Regions from separate parts of the Neobacillus oceani genome, predicted to be linked through region 2. Evidence: predicted binding sites of a transcription regulator. Region 2 holds the regulator's gene; each other region holds the start of a gene.

Region 1 (7,189 bases), 1.4 Mb from region 2:
CAATAGCCCCCGGACGCTTTTCCCTTTTTCGCAACAAGGTCCATAAGGCCATTTTCCTGCATGAACCGGAAAAACTCACCCGTTTCAGGGGAAAGCTCATCGTACATTTTCTGCCCATTCTCAATAATCCACTCAGGGCTGCCCTTCGGCGTTGGATTCCCTGAAGTGAAGCTGAATCCTTCATCATAATAGAAGAGCTTCTCTACGCCAATCCGCTCCTGCTGGCGTTTTTTAATCCTCGTGGCAATCGGCACGATAAACTCTTCGACCTGCTTCCTGAAACCGGCGACCATTTCCGCATTGTAGTCAGTGCGATGCATCCTGTAATAGCCAAGTTCAACGAAGTTTTTATAGCCAAGCGCGCGGGCGATTTCTGTCCTAACCTTGACTAGGTCGTCATAAATCCTGTCAAACGCCTCTTCATTTGCGCTGAAAAAGCCAAATTTCGCTTCGCTGGCCCGTTTCCTTGTGTCACGGTCAACAGATTGGATGAATGCATCAAGCTGCGCAAGGGTACGTTCTTCCCCTTCAAACTCAATTTTTGCGGAAGCAACCAGCTTCGTATATTCAGTCGTCAGCCGATTCTCTTTTTGAAGCAGCGGCACGATTTCCGGTTTAAAGGTTTTCAGCTGTCCTTCTGCCAGCGCGAACAACTGGCGTCCCCACTTTTGCTCAAGTTCCGCGCGGAATTTCGAATTCGTTAGGGCTTCATAATACCTTGTGACAAGCCCTTCAAGCTCAGGGCCAATCTCGTCAATATAATCCTGCTCCGCCTTGTAAAACTCATCCTCCGTGTTAATTGTATGGCGGACAGAAGCAAGCGAGATCATTGTCCCGATATGATTCCTTTGCGCATTGATTTTTTCAATCACCTTTTCCTGCTCGGATGTACTGCCCGCGGCGTTGAATTCCTCGAGCGCAGCTTCGAACTGCTTTTTAATATCCTCCATGTCCGGCCTTACGTATGTATAATCCTGAAATTTCACCTGGAACCCCTTCTCTCTTTTTAATTTCACATAGTTCATTTCGACATCCGAAACTTGGATTCCTCTAATTTGTGAAAAATCCCAAAAAAATTGGACCACGCCCATAGGGGGGTCACCAAAATTATGAAGATCCCGGAGGACAGAACAAAATGCGCAAGCGCCTTGGTCAGCCCCGACAAGCATAAGACGGGGCCCGCAGGACGGGCCTGCCCTCCGGAGGGAACCGGCTTATGACCTCGAGGGGCTAGGCGCTGGAGCTGGATTACAATAACATATTTCGAGTTATCCACAAGGTTCCAACTTAAAATTTCCTAGACAACAAAAAAACGGCAAGAAATATGCCGTTTTTCTTGGGCCCAGCCCTTAAAACTTCCCGGATGGCAGGCCCAGTTTCTTCAAAAGGGAGATTGCCTCTTCCCTTTCCTGTTCAGTTAGGCGTGACATGAGCTCATGGATATTCCGTTCATGCTCTGGAAAAACCTCTTCAATAAACGACTTTCCTTTATCGGTAATTCTAGCATAGGTTACTCGCCGGTCACTTGGACAAGCCACCCTTGCAATAAGCCCTTTTTGCTCAAGTTTATCGACAACATAGGTGATGCTCCCACTCGCGATCAGGATTTTTCCGCCGATTTGCTGTAGGGGCTGGTCGCCTTTATGATAAAGGAGCTCAAGAACGGCAAACTCGGTTGGGTTTAGGCCGTTTTCCTGAATAAATTTATTGACCTGCTCGTTGATCGCCTTATAGGCCCTGGATAAGACAATGTAAAGCTTAAGTGATTGTGAAATTGACTCTCTTTCCAATATGATCAAATCCTTTTATTATGGCGATTATAATCACCTTGAATTCAAGATAATTATAATAAACTTTTTGGACAGTGTCAATGAGCCCGTTTACAATAACTTCCATGCATTAATACAATTGGAAAACGGTTCTTTTTTATTTTTAATGATGACCAAATGCTGTAATATAGGGGGTACAAACTTAAGGGAGTATTGTATATGAACCAGGCAGCATTAGTCCAAAAACCTGCCGAATCCGGCCAGGCTACCACCTATAAAATTCTTTTTATCATAGCCCTATGCCATTTATTGAATGATTCGCTTCAGTCAGTCGTACCCGCAATGTTTCCGATTATCGGCAAAACCCTGGGGCTTAGCTTCACCCAGCTGGGCATGATTGCCTTCGCTTTGAATATGGTTTCGTCCGTCATGCAGCCTGCCGTAGGGCTTATGACTGATAAAAAACCGATGCCCTATGCTTTGCCTGCTGGGCTTGCCTGTTCGATGGCGGGTATTCTCGGCCTCGCTTTTGCGCCGAATTTCGCGTTTATCATCCTATCGGTGATTTTTATCGGCATTGGTTCGGCTATTTTTCACCCTGAGGGTTCGCGTGTCGCCTATCTTGCGGCTGGTCCAAGAAGGGGGCTGGCACAATCCATATACCAGGTTGGAGGCAATTCAGGCCAGGCTCTCGCGCCGCTTATCACGGCTTTAATCCTTGTTCCATTCGGGCAGAAGGGTGCAGCCCTATTTGCAGCAGTCGCTGGCATAGCGGTCGCCCTATTGATGTATATCGCCCGCTGGTACACCGAAAAGCTTTCTGCCACAAGGAAGGCAGAGGTAAAGAAAATCGGTAACAATGCCGCGAAGAAGGGGCTTCAAACAGGCGTCCTGCCAGCGCTGGCGTTAATCCTGCTCCTGATCTTCGCACGTTCCTGGTATATTTCCGGAATAACGAACTTTTACGCTTTTTTTGCAATCAATGAATATTCGTTTACGATCAAGCAGTCGCAATTCCTTCTTTTTGCGTTCCTGGTCTCCGGTGCTGCAGGTACATTTTTTGGCGGGCCGCTGGCAGACCGGTTCGGCAAGAAGAATGTCATCTCTGCATCGATGCTGTTCGCGGTGCCTTTTTCGGCGATCATTCCATTTTTGCCTTCCGCCGCCGCACTTGTTTGCCTGATACTGAACGGATTCATTTTGATGACAAGTTTCTCCGTTACCGTTGTATATGCCCAGGAGCTCGTGCCAGGGAAAATCGGGCTTATGTCCGGGTTAACTGTGGGCCTAGCATTTGGCATGGGTGCAATCGGTTCCGTTGGGCTTGGCTATTTCGCCGACCTGGCAGGACTGAAGCAAATGATTATCGGAGTCGGCTTCCTTCCATTACTGGGCATCTCCGCGCTTCTCCTACCTTCTGATAAAAAACTCGAGCAATGGCAAGTATAGAAAAGCGGCAGCCAACCTACTTAAGGTTGGCTGCTGCTATCTATTTGGTTAATAGTTACTATTTTTATATTTCGTTGATTCTCTGGTATAGCTCCGCTTTCTCATCGTCTGATAACATCCGTTGCGCCATCGGGAAAAGGACATTCTCTTCTTTAGCGAAATGCTCGGTCAATGTATAGTATGCTTCTTTGATATGGGAAGCAAGCTCCCGGATTTCATCCGCGGAAAACTCCGCCCCCTCTTTCGCGGTTCTTTCCACGTAAGTGCCAATAAGTGTTTTTGCCCGGTCATGTTCGTACTCCATTACAGCAATCGGACCTGATGTGCGGCCAATATATTGGCCCATCATGTCAAACAGGACGCCTTCCTCCCGGTCAGAATGGGGCCCTAAATCGGCAATGAATTTATTAGTCCTTTCTGTCAGCCTGGAGAAAGTTTCTCTAACATTCTCCCCTTTTTCAATTTTCCGTACTTCTTCAAGCAGGCCATCCAATTGGGAAAGGAGTGGAGGATGTTCCTCCTTTAATTGTTTCAGGCCTGGACATAGCTCAACCTCTCCCGCTCCACCAAATGCAATCATGCAACCGCTCATTTATATTCCCCTCTCGATAGATTGTTATTTGAGAACATTATAGGACGTTTTCATGAGAAAAGTTGTGATTGCCATCACAAGACATGAATTTGTCAAAAGCACGTGGATACGCTTTCAAGTTTCGAAAAATTTTAACATTTGCACTGGCATTCACCTTCAGGGATTTCATATAATTTAGTTAGAACCAAAAAAGGAGGGACAAAACTTGAATTTCCCATATTATAGAGACTTTTACCCAAAAATCATCATGCCAATCGGGAGCAACGACACTGTATTGTTAAAGGAATCCCCCTTTGCGGATACAGGCGCCACCCATTGGTTGATTGCGCTACAAGGTGATCATGAGGGGTTGCCCGCCGGATGCTGCAATTGGAAGGTACTCGTTTATACATCAGACCCCGATGGTACATTCAGCTGGGATAAACCATATTACGCCTCCACGTTATTGGAGTCGATCGACTCCGCTATTGAGCTTGCGCAGGAATTTGAATCATTCGGAAAAAATGATGTACTTTGCACAATGGGTTCAGATAAAAAAATCAGCTAATCTTCATATCTTCCTCTTTTTAGCTTCATCTTTTTTGCCTTCTTTTGTGAAATCCCGTACATAGCATGTAAATAGTGTTTATTCTCCATTCCCCTAAGAATGATTTTCAAAGGTTACATCCAGGGTCCATAAAAAAGCTGCCTGCACTTGGATGCAGACAGCTTTTTACATTCGATTCTATCTTAAGCAAGCCGGAAGACGATTCCATGGCCACCCTTTGGATATTCCCATTTAATATTCTGGTATGGACAGCCTATCCTGCAGCTGCCGCACTCATGGCAACCCTCAAAACCTACCTGCATCCGCTTTCCTTCCCATTTGTAAACTTCGGCTGGGCAGAAAACAGTGCAAAGTTTATCAGGGCACTTTGTCGCGCAAATGTCGTGATCAAGAACGGTTAAATGGGACTTTGTGTCACACCTGAAACGAAGGAGATACTGTTTTTCTTCCAGAGTTTTGGTTGACATTATTTCACCGCCTTCCATGCGCGATAGACATCCTGCAGCACCTTGAGCGTGCCGCGTTCACTTGTAATACTCTTCATGATTTCCTTCTGTTTGTCGCGTTTAGGTGTTCCGTCAACCGTGAAGAATTTGCTCATCGCCTGGTTCATCATCGGTACATATTCCTTGAAGTACTGTGGATACTTTTCGAATGTATGGGCTGCATCTTTGTACTTTTCAAGGTCTTTCATGATAAAGCTTCCGTATAGCGCTTCACGGTAACTGTTCAGGCTCGCTTCACTGAAATTGTTTCGGGCTTTCGCCTCGATGATCGCCTCGGCGGCAAGCTTTCCAGAATACATGGCCATGTTCGATCCTTCTCGGTGAATCGCATTGACAAGCTGCGCCGCATCCCCAACGACCACGACCCCATTCCCGGCAACCTTTGGCACTGACCTGAATCCACCCTCCGGAATTAGGTGGGCCAAATATTCAGCTGATTCCCCGCCTTCAAGCATCGGGCGTACCATTGGATGAGTCTTCAGATAGTCGAGCAGGTCATATGGCTTCAGCTTCGCTTTAATCATGCTCGACAACGTTGTACCTACTCCAATATTAAGGCTTTCTTTATTAGTATATAGAAAAGCCGTTCCAAGGTTCCCTTTTGTGGAATCCCCGAATATTTCAATTGTACATCCGTGGTTGCCTTCAAGATTGAACCTGTCGTTGATTTTCTCCTTTGGAAGATTAATAACTTCCATGACAGTAAGGGCAACTTCATCTGGACGAAACTCTTTATGGAAGCCAAGCTGTTTTCCAAGCAACGAGTTTACCCCATCGGCGAGTACAACAACATCCGCGTACACATCGCCATCAGGCCTGTCAGTACGGACCCCAATAACCTTCCCGTTCTCGACAATGCACTCCGTCACTACCGTTTCGTTGATCAGAAGCGCCCCTTGCTCGACGGCCTTCTGTGCAAACCACTGGTCAAATTGAGCCCTGAGGACGGTAAAATTGTTGAATGGCTCACTTGCCCACTCCATACCTTTATATCCGAAGGAAACGACTGATTCCTTATCCATCATCCAAAAACGCTGCTCGACGACCGGACGCTCAAGAGGGGCTTCTTTCCAAAATTCTGGAATTAATTCCTCCGTCTGCTTCCTGTAAAGGACGCCGCCCATTACGTTTTTGCTGCCTGGGTATTCCCCTCTTTCAATCAGCAGCACGTTCAATCCGTTCTTCGCGCACACAAGGGCGCATGCTGTACCTGCCGGGCCGGCACCAACTACGATTACATCAAATTTTTCAGGCATAACTGATTTCACCGCCCTTTTCGTTCCGCATCTGCTTGAATTGTTCTGTCAGTTTCGGGACGATTTCCAGCGCATCCCCTACAATACCGTAGGTGGCTACATCAAAAATCGGCGCATTTGGATCTTTGTTGATTGCAATGATGATTTCTGAGTTCTTCATGCCGACCACATGCTGGATCGCTCCGGATAAGGCAATGGCAAAGTAGATTTTTGGCGTAACCGTTTCCCCTGTCTGGCCAATTTGGAGATGGTGTGGCAACCAGCCGGCCTCTACAACATCCCTCGTCCCGCCAACAGTCGCGCCGATTGCATCGGCAAGATCGTAGAGCATTTGGAAGTTTTGCAAATCCCCCATACCTTTACCGCCGCACACAATCACATGGGCATCAGAAAGGTTTGCTTTATTTGTTATGTCTTTCACAATTTTAAGCACTTTTGTACGCATGTCATCTTCCGAAAGGGCAATGCTCTCTTCAATGATCCGTCCGGTACGCGAGGTATCCGGTTCAAGCGCTTTCATAACTTTCGGCCTCACAGTCGCCATTTGCGGCCTGTGCTTTTTGCAAAGGATGGTAGCCATGATATTTCCTCCGAACGCCGGCCTGCTGGCTTCAAAAAGGCGATTATCGAGGTCAATATCAAGCATCGTCGTATCCGCGGTCAAACCGGTGTTCAAATCAGTCGCAACTGCGCTTGCGAGATCCTTTCCGTTCGGTGTCGCGCCATAAAGGAAAATTTCTGGTTTATACTTTTCTGCAAGCATAATGACGCCCTTCATGAACGACTCTGTCCTGTAGTTCTTCATGACCGGGTGGTCGATTACATACACTTCATCAGCCCCATATGCAATCACCTTTGATGCGAGCGCCTTTATGCCATGCCCCATCAGCACACCTGCAAGCGGAACCTCAAGCTTATCGGCAAGCTTTCTGCCAGCGCCGAGCAGTTCAAGCGAAACTCCTTCAATTTCGCCATCCGTTTCTTCTATAAAAACCCAAACTCCTTTGTAGTCTTCTATATTCATCAGAATCCTCCTATCCCCTTATGCTGGTTTAATCAATTTGCCGAAT
Region 2 (7,189 bases):
GGGGCAAAGAACAAACATGATGCCTCAGGTCCTGGAAACTGGGTGCACTCCAACGACTTGATTGGAAACCGTCAGGGAGTCCTCGTCATCCTGGGAACTCCTGACACCCTCATTGAGGACAACAGGATCACCGCTGGGGATGATTCGCGGGTCGGCATCGAGCTCCGGAATGCGCCAGGCACAAAGTTGCACGGTAACCACATCACTGGTGGGACTGACAAGTTCTGGGCCATCCGCCTCATCAAGGACCGAGGTGCTGACGGACGGGGCAAAGGAATCCCGTCAGGCATCAGGATCAAGGGCAACGTCATTCGACAGGCCGCCAAAGGCATAAGGATCGATGCCGGGAAGAATCTTTGTATAAGGGAAAACGTTTTCGACGGCATTGAGGGAGACGAGTTGAGGGTGGCCGACGGGATAGAGGTGAGCAAGTCTTGTCCCTAAGTCGACAAAATGTATCAAAGTTGTGGCATTTCCGTGGCATGAATCGGGTCATGAAATTAAAAATAAGATGATCATTATTAAGTATTAATTGAGTTAAAAACTGCCCACGAAGGTTACTCTATAATCTGGCCCTTAAATGGAAAAAGAGCGCTGATCCTTATTCAAGGATTGCGCCCTTTTCATGAATTCTAGATTTCGAGACAATATTATTAACGAACCTTCTTATAATATGGAAGAAAAGGCCTCCCAACAGTTTAGCAAACTGATGAAAGACCTTCTCCTATAGTTAGCTTTTTGTCATAGGTTTCCATGTTTTTTATAAAACGAGGACCAATCCGAGGACAAGAAAAGCATATTATCATATTAGAAGTTGATATAACAAGGTTTCAAAACCCTAATTACATCATGCCGCCCATTCCGCCCATGCCCATGTCAGGCATGCCGCCGCCTTTGTTTTCCTCAGGCTTGTCGGCAACAACTGCTTCAGTTGTCAGGAACATAGCCGCAACGGATGCAGCGTTTTGAAGCGCGGAACGTGTAACCTTTGTTGGGTCAACGATACCGGCATCGATCATGTTCACCCATTCGCCAGTAGCAGCGTTGAAACCAGTGCCGATTTCTTCACGCTTCAGGCGGTCAACGATGACAGAGCCTTCGAGGCCTGCGTTTTGCGCAATTGTGCGGACAGGCTCTTCCATAGCGCGAAGTACGATGTTCACGCCTGTTTGCTCGTCGCCTTCAACCTGGATTTCAGCCACTTTGTTGTAAACGTTCAAGAGGGCGACGCCACCGCCGGACACGATTCCTTCTTCAACAGCAGCACGAGTTGAGTTCAGGGCGTCTTCGATACGAAGCTTGCGCTCTTTCAATTCTGTTTCAGTTGCAGCGCCGACCTTGATGACAGCTACGCCACCAGCCAATTTCGCAAGGCGCTCCTGCAGCTTTTCACGGTCGAACTCGGAAGTTGTTTCTTCAAGCTGAACGCGGATTTGGTTTACTCGCCCAGCGATTGCAGCTGAGTCTCCAGCGCCTTCAACAATTGTTGTGTTCTCTTTGGAAACAACAACCTTGGAAGCACGGCCAAGAGATTGGATTGTTGCGGATTTAAGGTCACGGCCAAGCTCTTCTGTGATAACTTCGGCGCCAGTAAGGGCAGCGATGTCTTCAAGCATAGCTTTGCGGCGGTCACCGAAGCCAGGAGCCTTAACAGCAACAGCGTTGAATGTACCACGAAGCTTATTGACTACCAATGTAGCAAGCGCTTCACCTTCAACATCTTCAGCAATCAGCAATAGCGGCTTGCCTTGCTGGACAACCTGCTCAAGGACAGGAAGGATTTCCTGAATGCTGGAAATTTTCTTGTCAGTAATCAGGATATACGGATTATCAAGGACAGCTTCCATCTTATCGGAATCTGTAACCATATATGGAGATGCATATCCGCGGTCGAATTGCATACCTTCTACTACATCAAGTTCGGTAGCGAAACCTTTTGATTCTTCAATCGTAATAACACCATCGTTGCCAACGCGCTCCATTGCTTCAGCGATCAATTGGCCGACTTCTGGGTTGTCAGCGGAAATCGCCGCAACTTGGGCGATGGATTCTTTTCCTTCGATTGGCTTGGAAATTGCCTTCAATTCTTCAACGGCAACCTTTGTCGCTTTTTCAATCCCCCTGCGGAGAACCATTGGGTTGGCGCCTGCGGTTACGTTTTTCAGGCCTTCACGGATCATTGCCTGCGCAAGGACAGTCGCAGTCGTTGTACCGTCACCGGCAACATCGTTTGTTTTGCTTGCCACTTCGGCAACAAGCTTGGCACCCATGTTTTCGAATGCGTCTTCAAGCTCGATTTCTTTCGCGATTGTAACACCGTCATTTGTGATAAGCGGTGAACCGAATTTTTTCTCAAGAACAACGTTGCGCCCTTTAGGCCCAAGCGTGACTTTAACAGCATTTGCAAGAGCATCTACACCGCGAAGCATTGAGCGGCGCGCGTCTTCACTGAACTTAATGTCTTTTGCCATAGTTCAAAAACCTCCTCAAGTCAGATAAAATTAGGTATGTGCCCTGAGTTCAGGCAATTATTCGCCAATAACGGCGTGGATATCGCTTTCACGAAGGATTAGGTATTCAGTTCCCTGGTACTTTACTTCTGTGCCGGCATATTTTGAGAAGATGATACGGTCGCCGACAGATACTTCCGGAGCTACACGCTCGCCGCTATCGAGAACACGGCCGGAACCTACTGCTACAACTTTGCCCTCCTGCGGCTTTTCCTTTGCAGTGTCAGGCAAAACAATGCCGCTTGCAGTCTTTTCTTCAGACTCGACAAGCTCAATGATAATGCGATCGCCAAGTGGTCTTAACAATTCAAACAACCTCCTCAAATGGTTTTATGTAGTCGCTTATTAGCACTCTGTTCAGGTGAGTGCTAACACAATTATTATAATAATGAAAACCCGTTTTTTTTGCAAGCACGAAGCATGAATTTTTTTAAAAAAAATCAACCTTATGAGTATGTCCGCTTTGGCAAAGGCTATACAGGAAGGTTTCATGATTGAAATAAGTTTGCCTTTGTGAGTAGAATGAAAAGTGATGCAAAAAGTATAAAGGAGCTTGCCATTTTGAAACGTGAATACGGTTGGATTCTTATTGTATATATCGTCATGCAGCTTTCGAGCCTGGTGGGGGTCCCCCTTTTGGCAATCGTCCTTGCCAGCGCGGGGAACAGTCCCCAGGAAACGCAGATGTATGCCTTAAATTACTGGCTGATAATCAGCTTTGTGTCGGCATTCCTGATTACGTTGTTCCTCCTGCGAAAAGAAATGGCCAGCTCGCTTCAAAACAGGAACGCTGCAAATTTGCCACAGTCCATCTCATGGGCCGTCGGCGGAATTTTCCTCGCCCTTTTCGCGCAATGGGCCGCCGCCATAGTGGAGCAAATGCTTGGGATTAAAATGGGTTCGGATAACACCCGTTCAATCATGCGGATGATTGACAATTTCCCCGCGGTGATTCTCATCAGTTCGGTCATCGGCCCCATCCTTGAGGAAATCGTGTTCCGAAAAATCATTTTCGGCAGCCTTCACAAGCGGTTTAATTTCTTTGTTTCCGCATTGATCAGTTCCGTTATCTTCGCAGCCGCGCACATGGAATTTGAACATATCCTGATTTACTCGGCAATTGGATTCACATTTGCTTTCCTTTATGTCCGGACAAACCGGATCATTGTTCCGATCATTGCGCACGTCATAATGAATACGCTCGTTGTTTTGATGCAGAGTATTTACCGTGAGGAAATTGAGAGATTCCTGCGTGAAGCAGAACAGATGCAAAACTTTATCGGAGGGTTTTTATGAGGCAATCACCATTGTTTTCCGGCATCGTGTACCTCCTACTCGGAATTTTGTTTACATATTTCGCAGTTGGGAGCGTAAGGGACGAAGGCTGGGGTTTCTTTTCCTATCTCCTCGTTATTTTGGCCACCTTTGATTTCGGGGCGGGCATAAGGATGATCGGTTTACATTACAAGCTAAAACGAATTCAAAAAAAGTGAGCCCCTTTTAGGCTCACTTTTTTGCTTCTTCTGCTTCTTCGGAAAAGTCCGCTCCGGGATAATTTTTCAGGAAGTAAATCAACGACTGCAATTCAACAGCCAGGTCGATATGATGGACCCGGATGGAGCGCGGGACATTCAGCCTCGCAGGCGTGAAGTTTAAAATTCCTTTCACATTTGTTTTAACGAGCCTGTCTGTAATCGGCTGGGCAACGGAAGCAGGTATGGTCAAAATCGCTACCGTAACATTGTCATTGTTCAGGTACGCTTCAAGGTCATCCAGGCTGTGGATTGGGACGTTGCCAATTTTCGTCCCCACTTTATCGGGATCAACGTCAAAGGCTACTTCGATTTTTGTATTATTGTTTTTCAGGAAATTGTAGTTCAAAAAGGCAGTCCCAAGGTTTCCTACCCCGATAAGGGCGACCTTTGTAAGCTCATCCTGATCAAGCGTCTTCCGAAAGAACCCAAGCAAGTAGTTTACGTTATAGCCGTAGCCCTTTTTGCCAAGGGCTCCAAAATAGGAAAAATCCCTTCGGATTGTAGCCGAATCGACTTTAACCGCTTCGCTAAGTTCCGCGGATGAAACTCTCTGCTTCCCAGAGGAATGCAAATTCTTTAAAAATCTGTAATATAACGGCAGCCTTTTGGCGGTTGCCTGCGGTATTTTCATTGTTTCAGTCACCATTGATCCCCTGCCCCGGTTTAATTTTTCTCGCAGGCCCCTGGCCATTCGCGGGAAATCTTGTTTACTGGACCTCTTGTTCTCGTTTAAAATCGCCATGCTTGCCGCCTGTTTTTTCAACAAGATAGGTAGGCCCGATTACCATTCCTTTGTCAACGGCTTTGCACATATCGTATATAGTCAATGCGCAGATGGAAGCAGCAGTTAGCGCTTCCATTTCCACGCCAGTATTTCCTTTCGTCTTAACTGAAGCAGAAATCATCAGCTTATGTCCTGCTTCTTCCTCTTCCCACCTGAAAGTGATGTCTACCCCTGTCAGCGGGATGGGGTGACACATTGGGATGATTTCCCATGTTTTCTTTGCTGCCATAACAGCGGCTACCTGGGCCACCGCCAGCACATCACCCTTTTTCATCTCATTATTCGTTATTCTTTCATAAATGTCTCGATTTACAGTTATGCTTGAGCGGGCGATTGCCGTCCTGGCTGTTTCCGGCTTATCGCTGACATCGACCATTTTTGCTCTGCCCTCTTCATTGAAATGCGTAAATTCAGCCATCCTAAAAACTCCTTTCCCAAAAACGGAACAACCTGGCAGATCGACCCCGTTTTCCCGAATGGGGCCCTGGCCGTTTTTCTAACCTTTTCCCTATAGTTCAGTTCTATGAGTTATAAAAATAATACACTATTTTCAGGTAATTGTGTATGCTCTTTGTTCCATGTTTCACATATGTTCCATTGTTTTTTAGCTTTTCACGAGATTAAGTCCCAATATTTTTAAAAAATTGTCATATTTAGCTCCTTTTCCCCTGTCATACGAGCTTAAACCATCAGCGGAAAACCATACCTGGAGGATGGTTCACTCATTGCCGAGCAACCCCTTATGGGTTACACTCTAGATAGTAATGGGGTGAAAAGAATGATTTTGCTTCAAGTGAATAACCTTGAAAAATACTATGGCGCTGAATTAATTTTATCGAACATAAAGCTTGAGCTCCAAAACAGGGACCGCGTTGCCCTGGTCGGCAGGAATGGCGCGGGGAAATCGACGCTCCTCAAAATAATCGCCGGCCATATCGGACATGATGGCGGCGAAATCATTAAACCGAAAGATGTTACCATCGGCTATCTCGCGCAAAATACGGGTCTCGAATCCTCCTTGTCGATTTGGGATGAAATGTTGAAGGTTTTCGAACCAGTCCGTAAGCTTGAGGCTTCGTTAAGGGAACTGGAAGGGCAAATGGCGGATCCGTCCATTATCGGCAATTCCAGTAAATACGAAAGAGTTTTAAAGGATTATGACGAACTGCAGGTCCGATACAAGGAGATGGGGGGGTACCAGTATGAGGCGGATATCCGTTCCGTGCTCCATGGACTCAACTTCCATACCTTTGATTATTCAACAAGTATCTCAAGCCTGAGCGGCGGCCAGAAAACACGCCTGGCGCTCGGGAAGCTGCTGCTAGGGAAACCCGACATCCTTATATTGGACGAGCCCACGAATCACCTTGATATTGAAACACTTTCATGGCTTGAGTTGTACTTGCAAAATTATCATGGCGCAATTCTCATTGTTTCCCATGACCGATACTTCCTCGACAAGGTCGTCAATCAGGTATACGAATTGTCCCGCCGGCAAATCCACCGGTTTGTTGGCAACTACAGTTCCTACCTTGTTCAAAAGGCGGAAAACTATGAGCGTGATTTAAAGCAGTATGAAAAGCAGCAGGATGAGGTGGCTAAACTCCAAGAGTTCATCCAGCGGAATCTTGCCAGGGCCTCAACGACTAAACGCGCCCAAAGCAGGAGGAAAAAACTCGAGAAGATGGAGCTGATGGACCGGCCTTCAGGAGATGAAAAATCGGCCACCTTTTCGTTTGAAATCGAGCGGCAAAGCGGCAATGACGTTTTGCTTGTTGATGCCCTTGCCGTCGGATATGAAGCTCCGGTTGCAGCGGACCTTTCTTTTTCCATCACAAAGGGTGACAGCATCGCGCTTGTCGGACCTAACGGAATCGGGAAATCAACCTTGCTCAAAACGATTATAAAAAACCTTCCGGCACACGCGGGCTCAATCCACTACGGTACAAACGTCATGATAGGCTATTACGACCAGGAACAAGCCAATCTTAGGTCGAATAAGCGGGTCATGAATGAGCTTTGGGACGAGTACCCTCTGAAAACTGAAAAAGAGATCCGAACAGTTCTCGGAAACTTCCTTTTTTCCGGAGATGATGTCCTCAAGCCCGTTTCCACTTTAAGCGGGGGTGAAAAGGCGCGCCTCGCCCTGGCCAAATTGATGCTGCAAAAGGCGAATTTCCTTATCCTCGACGAACCGACCAACCACCTTGACCTTGACAGTAAGGAGGTTCTCGAAAATGCGCTTATCGATTATCCCGGCACAATCCTGTTCGTGTCACATGACCGTTATTTTATCAATCGGATCGCAACAAAGGTTCTGGAACTGAAAACGGATGGCTGCGTGGAATATCTCGGCGATT
Region 3 (7,189 bases), 900 kb from region 2:
AGATTATAGCATTTGCTAGAACATCAGTAATTCAACAATAAAAATGACAGACCAAAATTTTTATTGGTCTGTCAATTGGATGGTTACTTATTTGTATTTTATCCTAAATGGGTTTCTTTAGGTCTCTTTGCTTAAAAGTTTGAACACTAGGTTAATTCTCTAGTTGATGTTTATTTTTGAAAACAGTCTTGTTGATGAAAGGAAGAACGTAGTGGTCAAGGCCGTATTTGCCGGCATTAGCGCCAGCGACAAGGATGATGAAGCCCATCAATACATCGGTTGGGTTGTGGCTTACCGTTCCAGCAAGCATGAAGCTGAAGTTCATCACAAGGCCAAAGAACATTGCGGCACTAGTGAGGCAGCCGAGAATCAAACCAAGGCCGACAAGGAATTCACCCCAAGGAATTAGGACGTTGAACAGTTCGACGTTTGGAAGGGCGAAAGCGTTCAGGAAGTCGACATACCAGCCGTAGACGATTCCGTCCGGGCCTTTGACCGGGTTGGCGGCAGCGCCTTTCAGGAAGCCTGCAGCATCAAAACCTCCAGTGATTTTGCCCCAGCCGGCAGTAAGCCACATGTAGCCAAGATAGATACGTAAGACAGCGAGAAGAGCGGCAGCGACTTTGTTTTCTCTTAAGAATTTGTTAAACATGAATAATTCCCCATTTCGTTATTTATTTAAATATGTTGTTTACACTGTTATCATAATCCGATTTTTAATATATCGGTAGGGGTTTTCCAGTTTATTCAACAAATAGACAAAGCTTCTTGACGAAGGTGTGACATTGTTCACAGCGGAACTTTTTTATACTGGTGTGAACAGGGGAGGAAGGAGATCCGAAGCTGCAGGACTCGTGCAAAGCTAAGTAAAGCGCGCGAGTCCGTTAGCGCCCTTTAGACTGGAGGACCTGGCGGAGTAAATAAAAAAGGCCTTCCGGTTGGAAGAGCCTTTTCTTCATTATTTTAGTATCAGTTTACTCTTGAAGCCTAGCTTCTTTATTGAATACAGTCTTGTTGATGAAAGGAAGTACGTAGCGGTCAAGGCCGTATTTGCCAGCGTTGGCGCCAGCTACAAGGATGATGAAGCCCATCAGAATGTCGGTTGGGTTATGGCTTACTGTGCCTGCAAGCATGAAGCTGAAGTTCATCACAAGGCCGAAGAACATTGCGGCACTAGTGAGGCAGCCAAGGATGAGGCCAAGGCCGACAAGGAATTCACCCCAAGGAATTAGGACGTTGAACAGTTCGACGTTTGGAAGGGCGAAAGCGTTCAAGAAGTCGACATACCAGCCGTAGACGATTCCGTCCGGGCCTTTGACTGGGTTGGCGGCGGCCCCTTTCAGGAATCCTGCAGCGTCAAAGCCTCCAGTGATTTTGCCCCAGCCGGCAGTCAGCCACATGTAACCAAGATAAATCCGAAGAACGGCGAGAAGAGCGGCAGCGATTTTGTTTTCCCTTAAGAAATTGTTAAACATGGATAATTCCCCTTTTCGTTAAAAATTTAATTATGTTGTTTACACTGTTATCATAATCCGATTTCTAACATATCGGTAGGGGTTTTCCAGTTTATTCAACAAATAGACAAAGCTTCTTGACGAAGGTGTGACAACGGTCACAATGGGTGATTAGGACAGCGAAATAGAGCCTATTTTACCGCATGTTGGCAGCCAATTTACGCTCGCCTTACCCAGCTTTTCATTAACAAGGAAAAGCGATTGGGGTCATCTACTTTTAATCCTCTCTTATCCCTAAACCTCAACAGCGACCTTCTTTATTTTATAAATCACAGCAATGACAGAGGCGGCCCAAAGGAAGATGAGCCCAAAATACGTATACTGTGCAATCGACTGAGAAACATCTAAAGCACCGAACAATGTCCGGATATTCGTGAGGATAATGATGCCTCCCACGAGAGTCCCAAGCAGATTGGTGGGAATGATTTTAACAAGCCAGGCGGCAATAGGAGCGGCGATGATCCCGCCAATCATTAAGGCAAGCACCCACTGGACATTGATCGTGGACCAGCCCAATGTCAAAAGAAATCCAAGTGTGGAAGAAACCGCAATGGCGAATTCGCTTGTATCGACCGACCCGATAACTTTCCTTGGCTCCATCCGATTGCTTGTAAGCAGGACTGGCGTGGCAATCGGGCCCCAGCCTCCACCGCCGGTCGCGTCAAAAAAGCCCGCAATGAAACCAAGCGGAATGAAGAATTTTTTCCCGAACTTGCCTTTGGCAGGTTTTTTCGAGGGATTGAATTTAAACAGGAAACGGTAAAGGACAAAAACGCCGAGCATAAGTAAAAAAACAGAGATGTACGGCTTAATGAGATGGCCGGGTATGCTTCCCAGAAAGCAGGCGCCAATGAATGCGCCAATGGAACCTGGGATGATCAGCCTGTAAACAACCTGCTTATCAACATTGCCAAAGCGTATATGCGACACGCCCGAGGCAGCGGTTGTAACGACTTCCGCCATATGGACGGATGCGGATGCGACAGCTGGGGCAATCCCGAACATCAGGAGCAATGAGGTCGAAGTTACTCCATAAGCCATGCCAAGTGAACCGTCCACAAGTTGGGCGGCCAATCCAATCAAAGCCAGAACAATTAGCCTCCTCAAAAAAATCTCTCCTTTTTAAAAATGTCCTGAATAGACTTATGAAAAAGGGCATTCTCTAATTGTCGACTAATCTAATCAGGTTTGTAACCTACTGTATGTACGGACAAAATTGTTGGTTCTAACCAATTGGGAAAAATAGTCCGAATGCCTAGAAGGAGCGTGCCACAATGAAGCTGTCAAGCAGAGGGGAATATGCGCTGCGGGCACTCATCTGTTTAGGGGGAAATGATGATAAACTCGTTCCAATCGGGGAGATTTCTGATAAGACACTTGTGCCAATCAATTATTTGGAGCAGCTCCTTTTGCAGCTGAAACGAAATGGGTACGTCCAAAGCAAAAGAGGGGTTAATGGTGGATACAAACTGAGCAAAAAGCCGAGTGAAATTGTGATTGGCCACGTCATCCGCAACCTGGAAGGGCCGCTGGCGCCAATGGGGTGTGTCAGCATCACTTCGTACGAAAGCTGCCCGCTGGAAGAAGGCTGCCTGTTGAAGCCTTTGTGGGCGCTGATCCGGGATACGGTTGCCGAATTACTCGACAGCACGACTTTAAAGGATTTGCTGGATGGAAAAGTAGATAGGAAGCTGCCGGACTCATGCGAAAGCTAAAAAAAAGCATGGGTCTGTTAGCGATGGGTGGAGCCCGGTGGAGTAAATAAAAAGGCCTTCCGCATGGAAGAGCCTTTTCTTCATTATTTTAGTATCAGCCTATTCTTGAAGCACGGCTTCTTTTTTGAAAACAGTCTTGTTGATGAAAGGAAGCACATATCGGTCAAGGCCGTATTTGCCAGCATTGGCGCCAGCGACAAGGATGATGAAGCCCATCAGGATGTCAGTTGGGTTGTGGCTAACTGTACCGGCAAGCATGAAGCTGAAGTTCATCACAAGACCGAAGAACATTGCGGCACTAGTGAGGCATCCGAGAATCAAGCCAAGGCCGACAAGGAATTCACCCCAAGGGATCAGGACGTTGAACAGTTCGACGTTCGGAATCGCGAAAGCGTTCAGGAAGTCGACATACCAGCCGTAGACGATTCCGTCCGGGCCTTTGACCGGGTTGGCGGCGGCGCCTTTTAGGAATCCTGCAGCGTCAAAGCCTCCAGTGATTTTGCCCCAGCCTGCAGTCAGCCACATGTAACCAAGATAAATCCGAAGAACGGCGAGAAGAGCGGCAACGATTTTGTTTTCTCTTAAGAATTTGTTAAACATGGATAATTCCCCATTTCGTTAAAATTTTAATTATGTTGTTTACACTGTTATCATAATCGGATTTTTAACCTATCGGTAGTGGGTTTCCGGTTTATTCAACAAATAGACAAAGCTTCTTGACAAAGATGTGACATTGGTCACAAATGGCCTCATAAAAGCGGAGTTGAACGCTTATTAATCGTGAAACGATATTTGGCAGCCGGTCGTATGGGGGGGTACAGCAGACCCTGTTACGAAAGCTGCCCGCTTAAAAATGGATGCAAGATCGTTGTAAACCAGTTTGACAACCAATTATCGGTTTTGTATAGTAGGGGCGAAGACGGTGAATGGAGTGAATCCCTTGAACTCAAAATCTGAATTGGAAAATTTGGATCTTATAGATTTAATCAGCGAGCGGCATAGCTTGCTCAGAAGCATTTTGGGAAAAGCCTGGAACGACAATAGCGAGATTTATATTTCAAATTCTGAGTGGTATATCATGGCCAGAATTTATAAAAAACAGCCGACCATATCGTATGTGACAAAGAATGTGGAAATTTCCCGCCAGGCGATCCATAAGTTTATAAAAAACCTTTCCGCAAAAGGTTTAGTGGAAATTAGAAATGCAGAAAACAACAGGAAAGAGAAATGTATCCAGCTAACTCCTTTAGGTGAAGAATGCTACGAAAAAATCGTAGCCCTTAAGGCCCAGCTTGTAAACAAAATCGCAGAGAACATCGGTGCGGAGAAGGTAGAGGAACTTAAAAATCTTTTAAAGCTCGATTGGAAGATATAAAATCATTGGAAATTAGACCACAAAAAAGAATGCCAGGAACATTTACAATGGCATTCTTTTTTTAGTTGATTGCTTAACAAACTGTATTACGATATCATGTACTTTTTCAACTGTAGTTTCCAGCGATATAGCCAATTCTTTAAATAAGACGTGTTGGATATGTTCCAGCAGCTTGCGGTCTGATTCGTAAAGTTTTTTACCATGAAGTTCAGCATCCAGCTTTTTTTGCATCAGTGTCTTTACAACTTTGGCAATTTCCTTTCGATTGCCCGTATTTACTATATCGTTATATTGCCTATAACGAAAATTGGGGTTTTCAATCCATTTTACTCCAGGATATTGGAATGATTCAAGGAGTTCATTCGCCTCCTCTTTACTCATAAGTTCCAGCATAGCCACTTTATCGTTATCCACGGGACTGCTTATCGTTAAGTGGCCAATACTGTCGATAGGATGCAGCACATAGTAAGTCTTTGTAATGCCTGACACTGTTTTTTCACAAATATCATCAACCTTGCAAATGCCGTGTGCGGAATAAATCATAAAGTCTCCAATAGAAAACATTTGCTCACCTCGGAATATTTGTCAACTAAGTTTATAATATCACGAAATAAAAATATTGTCAACTTGGTTGACTTTATAGGGAATTTTTGATATGGTTTTCAACTGGATAGTCTAGTAATACCATCCGGAAATAAAAAAATGCCTGCTATTGAAATTCAATAAGCAGGCATTATTTATAAAATTTTCAAGTTGTGATTGGGGTAGCTTTTATTTCGTAGTTAGGCTAATGACCTACTCTTGAAGCCGGGCTTCTTTTTTGAAAACAGTCTTGTTGATGAAAGGAAGCACATAGCGGTCAAGGCCGTATTTGCCTGCGTTGGCGCCTGCGACAAGGATGATGAAGCCCATCAGGACGTCAGTTGGGTTATGGCTTACTGTGCCTGCAAGCATGAAGCTGAAGTTCATCACAAGGCCAAAGAACATTGCCGCAGAAGTGAGGCATCCGAGAATCAAGCCAAGGCCGACAAGGAATTCACCCCAAGGGATCAGGACGTTGAACAGTTCGACGTTTGGAATCGCGAAGGCATTCAGGAAGTCAACATACCAGCCGTAGACGATTCCGTCCGGGCCTTTGACCGGGTTGGCGGCAGCGCCTTTCAGGAATCCTGCAGCATCAAAGCCACCAGTGATTTTGCCCCAACCGGCAGATAGCCACATGTAGCCAAGATAGATACGTAAGACAGCGAGAAGTGCGGCGGCGATATTATTTTTTCTTAAGAAAGAGTTAAACATGGATAATTCCCCTTTTCGTTAAAAATTTAATTATGTTGTTTACACTGTTATCATAATCCGATTTTTAACGTATCGGTAGGGGGTTTCCAGTTTATTCAACAATTAGACAAAGTTTCTTGACGAAGATGTGACAATGGTCACAAATGGAAACGGTAAGTCTATAATCCAGAACAAAGCGATGAACACAAAAAGGCCGCAATCCATGATTGAATTGCGGCCACACTATTTTTACAATGAAAAAAGCCTCTACCGGCTCGGGTACAGGCTTTCTCCATCCCCTCTGTAGGGGAATTTGAGGAGTGAGACTTGCCCTATTCAGCAGTCAAACCCTGCCCCAATTTAGCAGCTACTGCTAAATATACTGTTGGCGAACACTTGCCGTCGCCCGAGAAAGCAAATCTTTCTCCAAAGTAGGCAATCACAACAACAGTCCGATAACCGATCCACATTAACATTCGTCAATGTACTGTTACCATCAACCTTCACACTTCCCGGTTATCCCTGTTCTGTGAAGCTACATTATCTCTATACCCGGGAGGAAACCGCTTTAAACCACTTTTTTAAAAATATTGTAAACGGTGATGATTGAACCTTAAAGTTCGTCCCAGGCATAAATAAGCAAATTCGCTTTTCCTCCTGCGACCTCTATTATATTTTCATCAATGCGCCTTGCCCCAAGGGCTTCATAAAACTTGCATGCCGCATTGTCCTCAAGAACTTTTACGATAGCGCTCGTGAAGCCTTGCTGCCTGAACTCATCAAGGAGCTTGTTCAGGAGTTTCTTTCCAAACCCTTTCCCCTGATGCTTTTCATAAAAGTAAATCGACGTGACATCGCCGTCGTAGCCGGGGTATTCGCCTTCCTTTACAGGCGACCCATCCGCGAAGCCGACGATTTCGCTATCCAATTCCGCGACCAGGACGATATTTTCTTCACGCGGAATGTTGTTCAGCCACAATTCCTTTCGCTTCTCCACACTCAGCCTTTGCAAAAATCCTTCGTCCATAATGCCCTTATAGGTTGTTTGCCAGCTCGCGACGTGAACCTTGGCAATTGCTTCGGCATCCTCGACAGTTGCTTTCCGAATTGTGATTTCCATATGTACCTCCATGAATGCCTAGTTCTTTTTGCTTGAAAAGCCAAGCTGAAATTTTAAAAGTCATTATTCTGGCTGGCAGCAAAGATCGCCCTTACCGGTTTCGATTGCGGATTTAAGGCTGCCAAGCACGCCAGACCAGGCCATTTTATGCCACTGAAGTGCTTCCGTCCATTGTTCATGCGCCTTGAAG
Region 4 (7,189 bases), 420 kb from region 2:
TACCAGGATCAGGTAGTAGACCGCAACAATCAGCAAATACGTCATTTCGTCGAAGTTGTTTGATCCGAGTGTAGTCGCCACGTTGAACAACTCGTTCATTGAAATAAAGGCGGCGAGTGACGAGTCTTTTAGACCGATAATGAATTGGTTGCCAAGCGGAGGGAGGGCACGGCGGAATGCCTGAGGCAAAATAATCCTTCGCATCGTAAGCCCTTTGCTCATCCCGAGTGAACGGCCCGCTTCCATTTGGCCATTATCGACCGCCTGGATAGAGCCGCGGAATATTTCCGCAATGTAAGCGCCATTGTGAAATGCTAACGCCAAAGAGGCAGCCCAGAAGTCTGGCAAAAGAAAGATGCCGCTTATCCCGAAATACAAAATGAAAATCTGGACAATGAGCGGGGTCCCACGCACAAGGTATACATAAACGTCCGAAATATATCCGAGCGCTTTAACCCTTGAAATTTTTAAAAGGGCAAAAAACAATCCGATGACAATTCCGACGAGCACCGATACAACGGTAAGCTTTAATGTTAAAAGCATGGCGTCCATGAACAGGCCGCTGCTATTAATCAACGTATTGAAGAAGTGTGAAAAACTAGGCAAATTGGAATCTTCCTTTCTCACTGATTTCTATTCTATGCCATAAAAAAGGCGAGGCCTTGGCTATTCAGGTTTTTGTGTAATATCTTCACCGAAAAACTTGATCGAGATTTCGCGGAGAGTCCCGTCTTTCCTGAGAGCTTCAAGAGCATCATTGACCCTTTTCAAAAGGGCGGGATTATCTTGTGGAAGGACGATTGCCTGCTCACTCCGCTCGATAAGCTGGCGGCCCTCTATATCGAATCCTTCCTTTTTCGCGCTTTTCCCGGTGACAAAATCGGTGATGACCGCATCGTGCCTTCCTATACTCAAGGCTTTCAGGGCGGTAATGTCGCTATCGTACATTTTAAGATTCGAGGTATATTTGCTGGCGGTATCGGCGTATGTAGAGCCTTTTGCGACGGCAACTTCCTTCCCTTTTAAATCGTCGACCGTTTTAATTCCGCTATCGGGACGGACAAAGATTTGTGGCCCCGAATAATAATAGGGAGTAGAAAAGGAGACATGTTTGCTCCTTTGGGGATTGATGGTGTGTGAGGCAACAGCGGCGTCTGCCCGGCCGGTTTTAACCCCTTCAACAATTCCTTTGAACTTCATCCTTTTTGGAACAGGCTTAAGCCCCATTTCCTTTGCGACGGCTTTTCCAACTTCTACATCGAACCCGGTCATTTTAAGGTCATCGGTCATATAACTGAAAGGCTTGAATTCACCGGAGGCAGCAAAAGCAAACTCCCCTTTGCGGATAAGTTCGCTTCCATCGTCGAGCTTGTGCTTCTCGGCACAGCCTGATAAAAGCAAGATAGTAAGCAAGCAAAAAGCAAATAATTTCCCCATATTCATGCTTTCGGTAAAACTCCTTTCTCCGAAGAGTGATAGGAATATTTACCCCTATGCCAGTATAATAATCCTGTTTTTCAAAAAAATAATTTTTCCTTTAATGGCAAAAGAAAACCAGACAATAAAAAAAAGAGCCCAATCAAGGGCTCATTGCGCTATACGTCGAGTTTCACCTGGTGGCGTATTTTTGGATGAAATTGCTTCCGAAGCTTAATCGCATACTCTTCATAAAGTTGTTCAAGGCCGACCATGGCGAGGGAGAAGAAGTTCGCATAGTTCTTTTGGACCTCCCACTTCAGCTCATTGCTTCCGCAAATGCTGTGCTTGTTCAAATCCTCGATTTCCTTTTTAATATTCGCCAGTTCTACTTCATATTCTTTTTCCGGAAGGGTGAGCAAATGGTCGATTCTTTCGATGTAGTGGACGGATTTCTCTATTTTATTTTCGATAACATGATAGCTTTCAAGGTCGATCAAACTGTATTTCAACTTGAATTCATTCAGGAGCCTTGCGGATTCATAAGTAGCATTCACAATATCATCCCGGGTCATATCCGTTGTTTCATAGCTTAGCATATGCTTCCACGAAGGCTGTGTGATTGCCTTTCGGTGGTCCTCCAATGTATGGCAAAGCTTTTTGTAGCCGTAACGTTCTGGATTTTCAAAGGCGGCGCTCGCTGGGTCGAGGAACGGTGCGAGCGGGGCGACGAAATAGAACAGTCGGGGATCCTTGCCGCACGCCAGATGGATCGTTTCGGCAAAATCAATGTTTTCAAGAGCGCTCTGAGTGGTCTGGCCGGGAATCCCAACCATAAAGAACAGGTCAATCTTTTTACAGCCGTGCTTTAGGGCGGATTGAAGCGTGCTTATCACCTTTTCATTTGTACAATTGAATTTTCCATTCAGGAGCCGCAGCTTTTCGTCATGGGTTTCAAGTGTCAGTTCAATGCTGTATTGGGGAACAGCTTCATTGATTTTTTTAAAAAAGCTTTCATCTCCATATTGGAACAATTCAAATACGAGTTCATTTTTCAAATTTATGCCCTTCAGGAGGCTGAAAAACTCTTCGACATATTTTTTGCCGCCCTGGCGGATATCGTGAAGGATGAAAATCGGGGCTCTGCTGAAGCGCTGGATGAATTGGATATCCTCAATTAATTTTGCCGGCGACCTTAAGGCCAGTGACTTCCGGTTGCAGTTCTGCTCATAGCCTTCCTTCGATCCGCCGCAAATGAGGCAATTCTGAGTGCAGCCCCTTGCTGTCAGGATGGCTGTGTTCGGATATTGGAGCCAGCCGTTATAGGGAAGGGGGTCCATGAAATTTTTATACTTGAAAACAGACCGGATAGTGTAGCGGTAGCCGGGGACGTCAAATTCATCCAGGTCCTTAGGTACGTAGGAGAGGGGGTTAAAACCGATTTCCGTGCCTTTTTTCCACGTCAGGTTCGGAATATCCTCAAAATGGACATTCCCGAACTCGAGCTTGTTCATAAGCATAAGCATTAATTTTTCGGTCGAGTCGCCGCGTACGACAAAGTCGATACAAGGATACTCAATTAATTCTTTATGATAATAGGTGGAAGACAGGCCGCCGAAAATGATTGGCGTGTCGGGATGGAGCCTTTTGACGATTTTGGCCAGTTCAATGCTGCCATGGGCATGGGGCAGCCAATGAAGGTCGATTCCAAAGGCCCGGGCCTGGATGTTCGCTAATTTTTTCTCGACATCGAAATCAGGATCCATCAGCATCCTGTTTGCAATATTGATAATCCTTACCTTTAGGCCGTACCTTTCTAGATAATCGGCAATGCTGGTCAGGCCGATCGGATACATTTCAAATACCGGTGAGGACGGAACAACATCGCTAATTGGGCCGGCTAGAAGTGAATTTTTCCGGAAGTCGTAAACACTTGGGGCATGCAAAAGAACCAAATCGTATTTCATTTCGTCACCCTCTGTAAAGTAGTTTGCTCCCACAATTAGCTCTATGTTGGAAAGGCGTGCCCAACAAGCAAGGGAAGTGAGAGAATTATATTTATGTAGGTTGAACCTTGAAGACCGGATAAAAATCGACAAAATGTGAACTTTTTCACAAATAATTATTTCAAAAATGTCAGTAACCATTCACTTTCAGTGTAGTATAAAAAACACATGCAGAGTTTGCCATAGATTGACAAAAGAGTGACAAACCAGGTTGTAAATCGTTCAAATTTATGGCAGTTGACAGCCATTTTCACATTTACTACTAAAGTAGTACATAAAATATTGCTTTTGCTGAATAGGAGGGTGATGAAGAATTTGCGATAATGGCAGTAAACAAACCCGGAATAGGTTTGTCCCAGCATCGGCCAGTGGCATGCCATTTGGCCGGTTTGGGTTTTCCCGCCTTTTTCATCATGAAAGAGGCTTTTTTATTGTACATCGAATGCAAATCACATAAAGTAATATTAACAGAAAATTTAGAATGGGCAGGAAGGGGAACAGGGCGGATGGGAGCAAAGGAGTATCTGAAAAGAAAAGAAAAGATTTCCCGTTATTCCATGATGGGCATATCCGCAGTTGGAGGACTTGTTCTCCTTAACGCTTTGTTCGGAATAAAAGAACCGAATGAACCGTTGATTTTCTGCCTTCTTGTTATCTTCCTGGTTATCATCGAGTTATACCCGATGCCGGTTTGGCGGGGATTTACGACGATCGCATTCCCGATTGTATATGCCATTTATGTCATGCAAGGAATCGACTATGCGCTTTTGGCTTATGCATTCGCCGTCTTTGTGACCAATCTTTGGAAAAGAAGGCCGCTTAGAATCGTTTGTTTTAACCCGGCACAACTGGTCATCAGCCTGTACGGGGCATACTTGCTGGCTGAATGGGTGAGAGCAGCAGCGGGGCTGGACGCAAAGCCGGCTGTTCTTGCTGGCCTGCTCTATATTACCTTTTTCATCATCCCCTTTTACCTGATCAATAATTTATTGGTCGATTTCATCCTCGTTGTCCGCCCACAGCCCTACTCGCTGAAAATGTGGAAGCAAAAAACGCTACAGGAACTGAACAGCCTTGCTGTCTCTTATATTTACCTCGTCCTTTTCATTGTCTTGGGCAATCAGAACAGGGGAGAAATCGATGTTATTTCCTTTTTCTTCTTTTTCTCACCGCTTGTCGGGTTTGCGTTGCTTAGCTCCAACATCGTGAGGCTGAGGAAGGAGAAATCGAAACTGAAAGCCCTTTTCGGCATTTCATCGGAATTGAACAAGAAGATTGCATCAAACGATTGGCTGGGTTTCCTTGGTGACAACCTTCCTGCGTTTATTGATGTGGATGCCTGCATTTTGTGGACAAAGGAAGATGGGCAATGGGTTCGAAAATTTCAATCGGGGCTCATAAATGACGAGGCCGATTTCGACGATAACCTGCTTGATGGATTGTATACAGTCAGGCAACTTGTCATTTACCACAATTCCCGGCGCCAGTCTGGCCCGGCCGCTGCTTTTTTCCATGAAGAAATCCGTTCCAAAATGTACGCTCCGCTGATGCTCGATGAAGAGCTTGTCGGCTTGTTCGTTTTTGGGAGGAGCAGGACAAAAAGTTTTACCGAAGATGACATTCAATCAGCTGTCACCCTCACCAACCAATTGGCGGTGCTAATTAAAACAAAATGGCTTTTCGCCGAGGAGGAAAAGCGTCTCATCCTCGAGGAGCGAAACCGGATTGCCCGGGATATCCATGACGGCGTGGCTCAGACGCTTGCTGGAGCGGTTCTGAATCTGGAAACCGCCGAGCGGAAATTCTCGAAGGCGCCAGAAGACTCTTTAAAATTGATTCAGGAAAGTACCGATAAATTAAGGAAGAGCCTAAAGGAAGTCAGGGAGTCGATTTACGCGCTCCGCCCTTACCCGACTGAAAGGGTCGGCCTGATGACAGCAATCCAGTCAAGGATCCAGGCTGTAAAGAAGGAACATCCGGTTGAAATTGTCCTTGAAAAAAGAGGGACCGAGTTCGAATTAAGTTCTATGACGGAAAAGGTCATATTCGATATTTTCCAGGAAAGCGTACAAAATGCCCTGAAGCATGCGCGGGCGACGAAAATCGAAGTGATGCTGAGCTATCAGCGCGAGAATGTTTTTTTGAAAATAAAAGACAATGGTATCGGATTCTCATTGTTCCAAGCGATGATTAAAGCGAGGAACGAACCCCATTTCGGCATTTTGCATATGAATGAGGCGTCGGAAAAAATCCAGGCCTCCCTCCAGGTGGACAGCAAGGAAGGGGCCGGAACGGAAATCACGCTTACGGTGCCGCGGATGGGAATAGAAGGGGGAGTAATGAATGATCAAGCTTATGCTCGTCGATGACCATGCGGTGTTGCGCGACGGCTTGAAGAATATCCTAGACCTCGAGCACGACATCAAGGTAGTCGGCGAGGCTGTTTCCGGCAAGGATGCGCTTTTGAAAGTGCCTGAAATCATGCCGGATGTCATTTTAATGGATATTAATATACCCGATAAAAATGGGATTGAAGTAACAGGGTTGATTAAGAAGGATTATCCTTCAATTAAAATCCTGATCCTGACGATGTTTGACCACGACGAATATTTTATGTCGGCCATCCGAGAAGGGGCTGATGGCTACCTGCTGAAGGATGCGCCTTCCCAGCATGTTGTTGAGGCCATCCGGTCCGTCGCCCGGGGGCAATCCGTCATCGCGCCTTCGATGACGAAGAAGTTTCTGAGCTTTAACCAGCAGCCGCCGGAACAGCCGAAGGAAAAGAAGGACGATATGCTCACCGAGCGAGAGAAGGAAGTCCTTCTTTGCCTTGTCCAGGGGATGAACAACAAGGAGATCGCCCAGGCACTGTTCATCAGCGATAAAACAGTCAAAATCCATGTTTCAAAAATTTTTAAAAAGCTGGATGTGAAAAGCCGGTCGCAGGTGGTCATTTATGCGGTCCAAAACCAGCTCGTACCACTGCCATAAATCAACAGCCGGGCTTCGAACTGAAGCGCCGGCTTATTTTTTTGGAAAAGCTGTCATGGTACTACTTTTGGCGTATCAAAAATTAGTACCTTTGTGTCCGTTAAATACAGCCTGTGGAGAATAGGACCCCAACATAAACAATGTAATAATAGAATTAAGTTGGAATATTCAAAACAGGGAGGGTATGAAATGAAAAAGGCTTCTTTATTCCTGTCCATTTTTATGATACTGGGACTGTTTTTAAACTCAATCCATTTCGGAGGTTCCGAAAAAGTAAGCGCGGCCGGCACAGCTGTCATCGAGCCAGGCTTACTGAAGAAGCTCGCATCTTCGGTTGAACCGCAGCAGGTCATCGTTACATTCAAGGATGGAGCAGGCGGACAGAACGGCATTTTGGCTCTTTTAGAAAACCTCGGCCTGACAAAGGGCGTCGTTTTTAACGAGCTTCCAATAGCGGGCGTCCTCGCTACAAAGGAACAGGTTGATAGGTTAGCTCAGAACGATAATGTGCTTTCGATTTATCCGAATAAAAAACTACAATATGAAAACAAGGAAGCGACAGAACTCACTGGAGTTGACCGCCTGCGGACCGAGGCGGCTTTTACAAAAGCGAATGGCGGCCTTCCTGTAAACGGGAACGGAATTGGTGTTGTCATTAATGATAGCGGCGTGGATGGCACGCACAAAGACATTGAGTTTGGTGGCCATCTTGTCCAGAACGTCCTCGGGGCAACGAACTTGAACGCCCTGAGCGAATTGCTTCCTGTTACCTGGGT

Evidence for each region. The regulator Rex, encoded in region 2, represses fermentation and respiration genes when NADH is low (regulators of the CRP and FNR family bind a similar motif). The targets are predictions, from matches to a motif close to TTGTGAAATATTTCACAA.
Region 1: a site for Rex is predicted at 3,873-3,890, ahead of V1499_RS08340 (hemerythrin domain-containing protein). Genes of this name have one in related genera too.
Region 3: a site for Rex is predicted at 3,955-3,972, ahead of V1499_RS05795 (DoxX family membrane protein). Genes of this name have one in related genera too.
Region 4: a site for Rex is predicted at 3,517-3,534, ahead of V1499_RS22110 (TIGR04190 family B12-binding domain/radical SAM domain protein). Genes of this name have one in related genera too.

What each region holds. Positions count from the first base shown of each region.
Region 1 covers NZ_CP143543.1:1,669,124-1,676,312, reverse strand. The annotation lists gene V1499_RS08355 (M3 family oligoendopeptidase) at 1-986, opposite strand, end outside; gene V1499_RS08350 (MarR family winged helix-turn-helix transcriptional regulator) at 1,350-1,790, opposite strand; gene V1499_RS08345 (MFS transporter) at 1,989-3,218, shown strand; gene V1499_RS08340 (hemerythrin domain-containing protein) at 3,283-3,810, opposite strand; gene V1499_RS08335 (hypothetical protein) at 4,016-4,357, shown strand; gene V1499_RS08330 (ferredoxin family protein) at 4,540-4,824, opposite strand; gene V1499_RS08325 (FAD-dependent oxidoreductase) at 4,824-6,119, opposite strand; gene V1499_RS08320 (electron transfer flavoprotein subunit alpha/FixB family protein) at 6,112-7,143, opposite strand; gene V1499_RS08315 (electron transfer flavoprotein subunit beta/FixA family protein) at 7,176-7,189, opposite strand, start outside.
Region 2 covers NZ_CP143543.1:248,051-255,239, reverse strand. The annotation lists gene V1499_RS01445 (right-handed parallel beta-helix repeat-containing protein) at 1-444, shown strand, start outside; gene groL (chaperonin GroEL) at 843-2,471, opposite strand; gene groES (co-chaperone GroES) at 2,529-2,816, opposite strand; gene V1499_RS01430 (lysostaphin resistance A-like protein) at 3,072-3,806, shown strand; gene V1499_RS01425 (YdiK family protein) at 3,803-4,003, shown strand; gene V1499_RS01420 (redox-sensing transcriptional repressor Rex) at 4,017-4,691, opposite strand; gene moaC (cyclic pyranopterin monophosphate synthase MoaC) at 4,753-5,247, opposite strand; gene V1499_RS01410 (ABC-F family ATP-binding cassette domain-containing protein) at 5,608-7,189, shown strand, end outside.
Region 3 covers NZ_CP143543.1:1,152,729-1,159,917, forward strand. The annotation lists gene V1499_RS05775 (DoxX family protein) at 152-652, opposite strand; gene V1499_RS05780 (DoxX family protein) at 975-1,475, opposite strand; gene V1499_RS05785 (sulfite exporter TauE/SafE family protein) at 1,749-2,621, opposite strand; gene V1499_RS05790 (RrF2 family transcriptional regulator) at 2,789-3,229, shown strand; gene V1499_RS05795 (DoxX family membrane protein) at 3,329-3,829, opposite strand; gene V1499_RS05800 (MarR family winged helix-turn-helix transcriptional regulator) at 4,152-4,604, shown strand; gene V1499_RS05805 (CarD family transcriptional regulator) at 4,647-5,168, opposite strand; gene V1499_RS05810 (DoxX family membrane protein) at 5,400-5,900, opposite strand; gene V1499_RS05815 (GNAT family N-acetyltransferase) at 6,493-6,999, opposite strand; gene V1499_RS05820 (SRPBCC family protein) at 7,063-7,189, opposite strand, start outside.
Region 4 covers NZ_CP143543.1:4,403,055-4,410,243, reverse strand. The annotation lists gene V1499_RS22120 (amino acid ABC transporter permease) at 1-606, opposite strand, end outside; gene V1499_RS22115 (transporter substrate-binding domain-containing protein) at 667-1,437, opposite strand; gene V1499_RS22110 (TIGR04190 family B12-binding domain/radical SAM domain protein) at 1,596-3,383, opposite strand; gene V1499_RS22105 (GAF domain-containing sensor histidine kinase) at 3,929-5,791, shown strand; gene V1499_RS22100 (response regulator) at 5,766-6,413, shown strand; gene V1499_RS22095 (S8 family serine peptidase) at 6,603-7,189, shown strand, end outside.